DNA from 2 places in the Streptomyces sp. NPDC053048 genome. Region 1 is predicted to be linked to the other one. Evidence: riboswitches for the same ligand, from Rfam matches in the RefSeq annotation. Region 1 holds a riboswitch; the other holds the start of a gene.

Region 1 (5,175 bases):
ACGCCGTCGTCATGAAGGTCCTCATCCCCGCCGTCGTCGCCCCGGTCGTGGCCGGCCTGGCGACCGTGCTGGCCACCCGGATGACCTACCGCCTGGCGCGCAACACCGACCCCGAGGCCAGCGCCAAGGGCTACCGCGCCGGCCAGATCGCCTCGGCGGCCCTGGTCTCGCTCGCCCACGGCACCAACGACGCCCAGAAGACGATGGGCGTCATCACCCTCGCGCTGATCTCCGGCGGCGCGCTGGGCGCCGACGCCGACCCGCCTATGTGGGTCATCGCCTCCGCCGGCATCGCCATCGCGCTCGGCACCTACCTCGGCGGCTGGCGCATCATCCGCACCCTCGGCAAGGGCCTGGCCGACATCCAGCCGCCGCAGGGTTTCGCCGCCCAGACCGGCGCCGCCGTCACCATCCTGGCCTCGTCCCACATCGGCTTCGCGCTCTCCACCACCCAGGTCTGCTCCGGCGCCGTCATGGGCGCGGGCATGGGCCGCAAGGGCGGCGTGGTGCGCTGGTCCACCGCCGGCCGCATGGTCGCCGCCTGGGGCCTGACGCTCCCGGCCGCCGGCCTCGTCGGTGGCGGTGCCGCGCTCCTGGCCGACCAGGGCGACTGGGGCGTCACCGCGGTGGCCGTCCTGGCCGTGGCCGCCTGCGGCGCGATCTGGCTGGCCTCGCGCCGCAAGCCGGTCACCCACGACAACGTCAACGACCTGAACGAGCCGCAGGGCGTCTCCGTCCCGGCCGAGCCCGTCGGCGTGGTCACCGCGGCCCTGCAGGCCGTCGCCCCGCCGCCGGCCGGCCCCGCCGTCACCCCGGCCGCCGCTCCCGCCCCCGCCCCCGCCCCCGCGACGACCGGCTGACCGCCGGGCAACGGAGGAGAACCACATGAACATCGACTGGGCAGCTCTCGGCCAGGTCTTCGGCGTCAGCCTCGTCTTCACCATCGCCCTCGTGGCCGTCTTCACCCTCGGCATCGTCGGCACGTCCCGCAAGGCGCAGGCCACGGCCGGCGCCCCGGCCACCGGCCCGAGCGCGCCGGCCCGCATCGGCGCGTACACCTGCTTCGCGCTGTGCGCGGCCGCCGTGGGCTACGGCATCTACCTGATCGTCGCCTGATCACCGCTTGACCGCCGCCTCACCGCGGCCTCGCACCCGTGCGCACGACAGCGCCGGTCCGGCACCGCCGGACCGGCGCTTCGTCGTTGCCCGCGTCGCCCGCCGCCCCACCCGTGGCCGGCAGCCTCACCGCAGGTCAGGGTGAGTTGACTGCCCTTCCCGGGCCGTGGTGGACTTCCGGAGCCAAACGGCGACAGCAGAGGAAGCCGGTGCGAATCCGGCGCGGTCCCGCCACTGTCACCGGGGAGCGTCCTCCACCGACGGCCACGGCCCGCCACCACGGGCTGGAAGGCCGGAGCGACGCCGATCCGGGAGCCAGGAGACTCTGGTCGCCGGTCACGTCGAGCCAGGGCGCGGACCCTGAGTGAGGACACATCGCCATGCCCGGCCGTCGCATACCGCCCACCCGCTCCCGGCTCCCCGAAGGCACGACGGCGGCCTGACCCCATGCGCGCGACGCGTCACGACCCCATCGGTTTCGCGTGCGGTGCGGCGCTCGGCTTCGCCTGCGACCTCGTCCTCGGCGACCCGCGCCGCGGCCACCCCGTGGCCGCCTTCGGCCGGGCCGCGCACGCCGTCGAACAGCGCCTGTGGCGCGACCACCGCGGCGCCGGCGCCCTGCACACCGCGCTGTGCGCCGGTGGCACCGCGGTCGGCGCCGCCCTGCTGGCCAGTGCCGCACGCCGCTCCCGCACGGCCGGCATCGCCCTGACCGCCGCCGTCACCTGGGCCGTGCTGGGCGGCACGTCCCTGGGCCGCGAGGCACGCGCCGTCGGCGCCGCGCTCGCCGCCGGCGACCTCGCGGCCGCCCGCGAACGGCTGCCCCACCTGTGCGGACGCGACCCGCAGGCACTGGACGAGCAGCAGATCGCGCGCGCGGTCGTGGAGTCCGTCGCCGAGAACACCTCCGACGCCGTCGTGGGCGCCCTGGTGTGGGGCGCGCTCGCCGGCGTCCCCGGCCTCGCGGGCTTCCGGGCCGTGAACACCCTCGACGCGATGGTCGGCCACAAGTCCCCCCGCCACCGGCGCTTCGGCTGGGCCTCCGCCCGCCTCGACGACGTCGCCGGCTGGCCCGGCGCCCGGCTCACCGCCGCCCTCGCCGTCCTCGCGGGCCCGGACCCGCGCGGCGCCCTGCGCGTGGCCCGGCGCGACGCCTCCCGCCACCCCAGCCCCAACGCCGGCCCCGTCGAGGCCGCCTTCGCCGGGGCCCTCGGGGTACGGCTGGGCGGCACCCTCGCCTACGCGGGCCGCGTCGAACACCGTCCGGTGCTGGGCGCGGAGAACCGGCCCGTCGAGGTGGGGGACATCGAACGCGCGGTACGGCTCTCGCGCCGGGTGTCGGTACTGGCCCTGGCTACGGCCGTGCTGACGAGGACGGCCGTGGCGGCCGTGACGAGGAGGAAGCGTTGTCGGTGACGGCTGGGAGGGGCGGGGGCCTGCTGGTGGCCGGCACGACCTCCGACGCGGGCAAGAGCGTGGTGACCGCCGGGATCTGCCGCTGGCTGGTCCGCAAGGGCGTCAAGGTCGCGCCGTTCAAGGCGCAGAACATGTCGCTCAACTCGTATGTGACGCGCGAGGGCGCGGAGATAGGGCGCGCGCAGGCCATGCAGGCCGCCGCCGCGCGCGTCGAGCCGAGCGCGCTGATGAACCCGGTGCTGCTCAAGCCGGGTGGCGACCGCAGCAGCCAGGTGGTGCTGATGGGCAGGCCCGTCGGCGAACTCAGCGCGCGCGGCTACCACGCGGGCCGCCAGGAGCAGCTGTTCGGCACGGTCACCGAGTGCCTGGAGGAGCTGCGGCGCACGCACGACGCCGTCATCTGCGAGGGCGCCGGCAGCCCGGCCGAGATCAACCTGCGGCGCAGCGACATCGTCAACATGGGCATCGCACGGGCGGGCCGGCTGCCCGTGGTCGTCGTCGGCGACATCGACCGCGGCGGCGTCTTCGCCTCCTTCTTCGGCACCACCGCGCTCCTCTCGGCCGAGGACCAGGAGCTGATAGCGGGCTACATCGTCAACAAGTTCCGCGGCGACGTGAGCCTGCTGGAGCCGGGCCTGGAGATGCTGCGCGACCTGACGGGCCGGCGGACGTTCGGCGTGCTGCCGTTCGCGCACGGTCTGGGCATCGACGAGGAGGACGGCCTGCGCGTCTCGCTGCGCGGTGCCGTGCGCGAGTCGGTGGTGGCCCCGCCGCACGGCGCCGACGTGCTGCGGGTGGCGGTGTGCGCGGTGCCGCTGATGTCCAACTTCACGGACGTGGACGCGCTGGCGGCCGAGCCGGGCGTCGTCGTGCGGTTCGTGGACCGGCCGGAGGAACTGGCCGACGCCGACCTCGCCGTGGTGCCGGGCACCCGCGGAACGGTCCGGGCACTGGCCTGGCTGCGCGAGCGCGGCCTCGCGGACGCGCTGGCCCGCCGGGCGGCCGAGGGCCGCCCGGTCCTGGGCATCTGCGGCGGCTTCCAGCTGCTGGGCGAGCGGATCGAGGACGAGGTCGAGTCCCGCGCCGGAGTGGTCGAGGGACTGGGGCTCCTGCCGGTACGGGTGCGGTTCGCGGCCGGGAAGACCCTGGCCCGGCCGGTGGGCGAGGCCCTGGGCGAGCACGTCGAGGGCTACGAGATCCACCACGGCGTCGCGGACGTCCGGGGCGGTGACGAACCCTTCCTGGACGGCTGCCGGGTCGGCGCCGTATGGGGCACCCACTGGCACGGCTCGCTGGAGAGCGACGGCTTCCGGCGCGCGTTCCTGCGCCGCGTGGCGAAGGCGGCGGGACGGGCGTTCGTCCCGGCCCCGGACACGTCGTTCGCGGCACTGCGCGAAGAACAGCTGGACCGCCTGGGCGACCTGATCGAGGAACACGCGGACACGGACGCGCTGCTGCGGCTGATCGAGGACGGGGTGCCGGCCGGTTTCCCGTTCATACCGCCGGGGGCGCCGGCCGTGCCGGCGCCGGACCACGACACAGGGGGTAAGCACTGATGGCCTCGGCCACCTACCCGTTCAGCGCGATCGTCGGCATGGACAGCCTGCGGCTGGCGCTGCTGCTCAACGCCGTCTCGCCCGCCGTCGGCGGCGTCCTCGTACGGGGTGAGAAGGGAACGGCGAAGACCACCACCGTCCGAGCCCTCTCCTCGCTGTTGCCCGAGGTCGTGACGGTCCCCGGCTGCCGGTTCTCCTGCGATCCGGCCGCCCCGGACCCCACCTGCCCCGACGGGCCGCACGACGGCGGTACGGGCGAGGCCCGCCCCGCCCGCATGGTCGAACTGCCGGTCGGCGCCTCCGAGGACCGCCTGGTCGGCGCGCTCGACATCGAACGGGCCCTGTCCGAGGGCGTGAAGGCCTTCGAACCGGGCCTGCTGGCCGACGCCCACCGGGGGGTGCTGTACGTCGACGAGGTCAACCTGCTGGGTGACCACCTGGTCGACGCCCTCCTGGACGCGGCCGCGACCGGCGCCTCCTACGTCGAACGCGAAGGCGTCTCCGTCCGCCACGCCAGCCGCTTCCTCCTCGTCGGCACCATGAACCCGGAAGAGGGCGAGCTGCGCCCGCAGTTGCTGGACCGCTTCGGGCTGACCGTCGAGGTCGCCGCCTCCCGGGAGACCGAGGAGCGCGTCGAGGTCGTGCGCCGGCGTCTCGCCTACGACGAGGACCCGGCCGCGTTCGCCGCCAAGTGGGCCGCCGAGGAGGAGGCGCTGCGCGAGCGCATCGCCGCGGCCCGCGCGCTGCTGCCGGACGTACGGCTCGGCGACGGCGCCCTGCGCCGGATCGCCGCCGTGTGCGCCGGGTTCGAGGTGGACGGCATGCGCGCCGACATCGTCACCGCGCGCACCGCGACCGCGCTGGCCGCGTGGGCCGGACGGACGGACGTGACGAAGGATGACGTGCGGCAGGCGGCACTGCTGTCGCTGCCGCACCGCCGCCGGCGCAACCCGTTCGACGCGCCCGGCCTGGACGAGGACAGGCTGGACGAGATCCTGAACGGGTTCGAGGACGACGAGCCGGAGCCCGAGCCGGACCCGGAGCCGGAGGGCCCGCAGGACGGCGGCCCGGACGACGACGGCCCCGG
Region 2 (5,175 bases), on a different contig from region 1:
CCGTCAAACGGACGCTTTACTTCCTGCCGAGCCGGACACACCAAGGTTCCCCACAAGGGCATCTGACGAACCATCGGTGTTGTCGTTCCGATATGCGGATAGGGGGTGACGGTTGCGGGGAGCCTCGCCTAGATTTCGTGCGCATTACGCAAGTGATCGCACAGGGGACGGAGTCACCGCATGTCGGAACCACCCGAGCGGCCCGCCGAGGGCGCCCGCAGACCGGTCGTGACCGTGCCGTTGGTCGTCGCGGGGGTGTGCCTGGCCATCCCCTTCGTGGCGATGCTGTGGGTCGGCTCCTACTCCCGGCTCACACCGGCCTTCATCGGTATTCCCTTTTTCTACTGGTACCAGATGCTGTGGGTCGTCATCTCGACACTCCTCACGGTCGTCGCCTATGTCATCGTCCGCCGGCACGACGCCGCGCGCCGGGGCGGTGAGGGACGGTGAAGGACGGCGTGAACGGCGTGGCGCTCGCCGTCTTCCTCTTCTTCTTCCTGGCCGTCACCGTGATGGGCTTCATGGCCTCCAAGTGGCGGCAGGCCGAGAACGCGGACAACCTCGACGAGTGGGGACTGGGCGGGCGCTCCTTCGGCACCTGGGTCACCTGGTTCCTGCTCGGCGGCGACCTCTACACCGCGTACACCTTCGTGGCCGTCCCGGCGGCCATCTACGCGGCCGGTGCGGCCGGGTTCTTCGCCGTGCCCTACACGATCATCACCTATCCCCTCGTCTTCACCTTCCTGCCACGCCTGTGGTCGGTGGCGCACAAGCACGGCTATGTCACCTCCTCCGACTTCGTCCGTGGCCGGTTCGGTTCCCGTGGACTCTCCCTTGCGCTGGCTGTGACGGGGATCCTCGCGACAATGCCGTACATCGCCCTGCAACTCGTCGGCATTCAGGCCGTACTGGACGTCATGGGCGTCGGGGGCGGCGAGAACACCCACTGGTTCATCAAGGACCTGCCGCTGCTGATCGCCTTCGGCGTGCTCGCGGCCTACACCTACTCCGCGGGGCTGCGGGCGCCCGCGCTGATCGCCTTCGTCAAGGACACGCTGATCTACATCGTCATCATCGTGGCGATCATCTACATCCCGATCCGGCTGGGCGGCTTCGACGACATCTTCGCGAAGGCCGGTGACGCGTTCGCGGCCGAAAACCCGGCAACGGGCAAACCGCGAGGCTCCCTCGTCACCGGCGCACAGGCGCAGTGGGCGTACGCCACGCTCGCGCTGGGTTCGGCGATGGCGCTCTTCCTCTATCCCCACTCGGTGACGGCGGTCCTCTCCAGCAAGGGCCGCAATGTCATCCGCCGCAACACCACCATCCTTCCCCTCTACTCCCTGATGCTCGGCCTGCTGGCGATGCTCGGCTTCATGGCCCTGGCCGCCGGGGTGAAGGTGAAGAACGGACAGCTGGCGATCCCCCAGCTGTTCGAGGACATGTTCCCGGACTGGTTCACGGGCGTGGCGTTCGCCGCGATCGGCATCGGGGCGCTGGTCCCGGCGGCCATCATGTCGATCGCCGCCGCAAATCTGTTCACCCGCAACATCTACAAGGACTTCCTCAAACCGGACGCCTCTCCCGAGCACGAGGCGAAGGTCTCCAAGCTCGCCTCCCTGCTGGTCAAGGTCGGAGCGCTCGTCTTCGTCCTCACCATGGACAAAACGGTCGCCATCAATTTCCAGCTGCTCGGCGGCATCTGGATCCTGCAGACCGTCCCCGCGCTCGTCGGCGGCCTCTTCACCCGCTGGTTCCACCGCTGGGCCCTGCTCGCGGGCTGGGCGGCCGGCATGGCCTACGGGACCTGGCGGGCGTACGAGACGCCGAGCGCCACCCAGGCCCACTTCGGGAACACCAACCTCATCCCCCTCATCGGCGAGAAGGGCTACATCGGCCTCACCGCCTTCGCGCTCAATGTGATCGTCGTCATCGTCGCGACCTTCCTCCTGAAGGCCCTCCGCGCGCCGGACGGCGTGGACGAGACGAAGCCGTCGGACTACACGGCCGACGCCGGCGACCCGGGCGTGAGCCGGGACCTCCCCCCGGCCACCGCGGGGGCCCCTGGCGGCCACTGACCCCACCCTGGCGGGCCCGTCCGCCCCGCCTCCACCAAGAGGGCCGTCGCACCCCCGTCCAGGGGCTGTGGCGGCCCTCTGCCGTGCGTGTCCGTACCCTTGTGGAGGCCTTACGGAGCCCGCCCGTTAGCACATTCCGCGACCGTCTCATGACGGGACGACACAACATGTGGGGGCGCGTGCGGAGGGCGGCACTAGATGTATGCTCATCCTCGCTGATGTCGCAGGGGAATCCGGTGGAAATCCGGAACTGTCCCGCAACGGTGTATGTGTGCGCATATACCCAGCGCACCTGTAGTCCGAGGACCTGCCGTCAGCCGCCCACCACCGAGCCTGCCCTGGGCTCGGCCATGGGCGTTGAATTCGTCCGGGCCCCGCGGGTTGGGCCGACGGACGCCTACGCGGCATGCCCCGGTCCGGTCGGCATGCCCGTACGCGACCGTCGCGCTCTCCCGCCCGGCCCACCCAGCCGAGCGAGGGAGAGCCACACGTGACCATCGCGCCCGCAGATCCGGTTTCAGCGAACGCGGAGGCGAGCGGCGGTCCCGGGACCGCGCTGCTGCGCACCCTGACCGATCTCACCGCAGATCTGCCTTCCACCGACCCCGGCAAGGTCGCCGCCGCCGCGCTGCGCGGCCGCAGCGCCGCGTCGGACGAGGCCGAGCTGCGCTCCCTCGCCACCGAGGCCGCCGCCGGCCTGATCTCGGAGGAGCCGGAGTACTCCCGGCTCGCCGCCCGGCTGCTCACCCGCGCCATCGCCGACGAGGCGGCCGGCGAGGGTGCCACCTCTTTCTCCGCCTCGGTCGCCACCGGCCACCGCGAGGGCCTGATCGCGGACGAGACCGCCGCGTTCGTGGCCGCGCACGCCGAGCGCCTGGACGCCCTGGTGGACGCCGCCCTCGCCGGCGGCGCCGACGACCGCTTCGGCTACTTCGGCCTGCGCACCCTGCACAGCCGCTACCTGCTGCGCCACCCGATCACCCGCAACGTGATCGAGACCCCGCAGCACTTCCTGCTGCGCGTGGCCTGCGGCCTGGCCGAGGACCACTCCGAGCGCGCCCTGGACGACGTCGCCGAGCTCTACCGGCTCACCAGCACGCTCTCCTACCTGCCGTCCTCCCCCACGCTGTTCAACTCCGGCACCCGCCACCCCCAGATGTCGTCCTGCTACCTGCTGGACTCCCCGCTGGACGAGCTGGACTCGATCTACGACCGCTACCACCAGGTGGCGCGCCTGTCGAAGCACGCGGGCGGCATCGGCCTGTCGTACTCGCGCATCCGCTCCCGCGGCTCGCTGATCCGCGGCACCAACGGCCACTCCAACGGCATCGTGCCGTTCCTGCGCACCCTCGACGCCTCCGTCGCGGCCGTCAACCAGGGCGGCCGGCGCAAGGGCGCGGCCTGCGTCTACCTGGAGACCTGGCACGCGGACATCGAGGAGTTCCTGGAGCTCCGCGACAACACCGGTGAGGAGGCCCGCCGCACCCACAACCTCAACATCGCGCACTGGATCCCGGACGAGTTCATGCGCCGCGTCGAGGCGGACGCCGACTGGTCGCTGTTCTCCCCCGCCGACACGCCGGACCTGGTCGACCTCTACGGCGACGAGTTCGACGCCGCCTACCGCCGGTACGAGGCCGAGGGCAAGGCCGTCAAGCAGATCCCGGCCCGCGTGCTCTACGCCCGGATGATGCGCACCCTCGCGCAGACCGGCAACGGCTGGATGACGTTCAAGGACGCGGCCAACCGCACCGCCAACCAGACGGCCGAGAAGGGCGCGGTCGTCCACTCCTCGAACCTGTGCACCGAGATCCTCGAGGTCACCGACGACGGCGAGACCGCGGTCTGCAACCTGGGCTCGGTCAACCTGGCGCAGCACCTGGGCGCCGACGGCGAGATGGACTGGGAGAAGCTCGACCGTACGGTGCGTACGGCCGTCACCTTCCTCGACCGCGTCGTGGACATCAACTTCTACCCGACCGAGCAGGCCGGCAGCTCCAACAGCCGCTGGCGCCCGGTGGGCCTGGGCCTGATGGGTCTGCAGGACGTCTTCTTCCGTCTGCGCCTGCCCTTCGACTCCGCCGAGGCGAAGGCCCTGTCCACCAAGATCTCCGAGCGGATCATGCTCGCGGCGTACGAGGCCTCCGCCGACCTCGCCGAGCGCAACGGCCCGCACCCGGCCTGGGCCGCGACCCGCACCGCCCGCGGTGTGCTGCACCCCGACCACTACCCGAACGCCGTCCCGGCCTGGGCCGAGCGCTGGGAGGCGCTGCGCGCCCGCATCGCCGAGGTCGGCATGCGCAACTCGCTGCTGCTCGCCATCGCCCCGACGGCGACCATCGCCTCCATCGCGGGTGTGTACGAGTGCATCGAGCCGCAGGTCTCCAACCTCTTCAAGCGCGAGACGCTCTCGGGTGAGTTCCTGCAGGTCAACACCTACCTGGTGGAGGACCTCAAGAAGCTCGGCGTGTGGGACCGCACCACCCGCGACGCGATGACGGACGCCAACGGCTCGATCCAGGACCTGAAGTGGATCCCGCAGGAGGTGCGCGACCTGTACCGCACCGCCTGGGAGATCCCGCAGCGCGCCCTGATCGACATGGCCGCGGCCCGTACGCCGTACCTGGACCAGAGCCAGTCGCTGAACCTCTTCATGGCCTCGCCCACCATCGGCAAGCTCAGCTCGATGTACGCGTACGCCTGGAAGCAGGGCATCAAGACGACGTACTACCTGCGCTCGCGTCCGGCGACCCGGATCGCCCGGTCGGCCAGTGCGGCCGCCACCATCCCGGTGCAGCAGGTCGCGCCCGACGCGGACGCCATCGCCTGCTCCCTTGAGAACCCCGAGTCCTGCGAGGCCTGCCAGTAATGAGCTCCACCGAGAAGAACCTGCTCGACCCGGGCTTCGAGCTGACCCTGCGCCCCATGCGGTACCCGGACTTCTACGACCGCTACCGCGACGCGATCAAGAACACCTGGACCGTGGAGGAGGTCGACCTCCACTCGGACGTCGCCGACCTCGCCAAGCTGTCCCCGGGTGAGCAGCACATGATCGGCCGCCTGGTCGCGTTCTTCGCGACCGGCGACTCGATCGTGG

Evidence for each region. Region 1 has a riboswitch for cobalamin ahead of ACIG36_RS04935 (cobalamin biosynthesis protein). Riboswitches for the same ligand answer to the same signal wherever they lie in the genome.
Region 2: it holds a riboswitch for cobalamin, as region 1 does, so the genes downstream of both, ACIG36_RS26080 (ribonucleoside-diphosphate reductase subunit alpha) here and ACIG36_RS04935 (cobalamin biosynthesis protein) in region 1, are expected to answer to the same signal.

What each region holds. Positions count from the first base shown of each region.
Region 1 is NZ_JBITZS010000001.1:1,029,064-1,034,238, reverse strand. It holds gene ACIG36_RS04945 (anion permease) at 1-860, shown strand, start outside; gene ACIG36_RS04940 (hypothetical protein) at 886-1,116, shown strand; cobalamin riboswitch at 1,315-1,442, shown strand; gene ACIG36_RS04935 (cobalamin biosynthesis protein) at 1,564-2,532, shown strand; gene ACIG36_RS04930 (cobyric acid synthase) at 2,529-4,088, shown strand; gene ACIG36_RS04925 (putative cobaltochelatase) at 4,088-5,175, shown strand, end outside.
Region 2 is NZ_JBITZS010000010.1:58,770-63,944, forward strand. It holds gene ACIG36_RS26070 (DUF3311 domain-containing protein) at 181-450, shown strand; gene mctP (monocarboxylate uptake permease MctP) at 447-2,078, shown strand; cobalamin riboswitch at 2,251-2,408, shown strand; gene ACIG36_RS26080 (ribonucleoside-diphosphate reductase subunit alpha) at 2,569-4,947, shown strand; gene ACIG36_RS26085 (ribonucleotide-diphosphate reductase subunit beta) at 4,947-5,175, shown strand, end outside.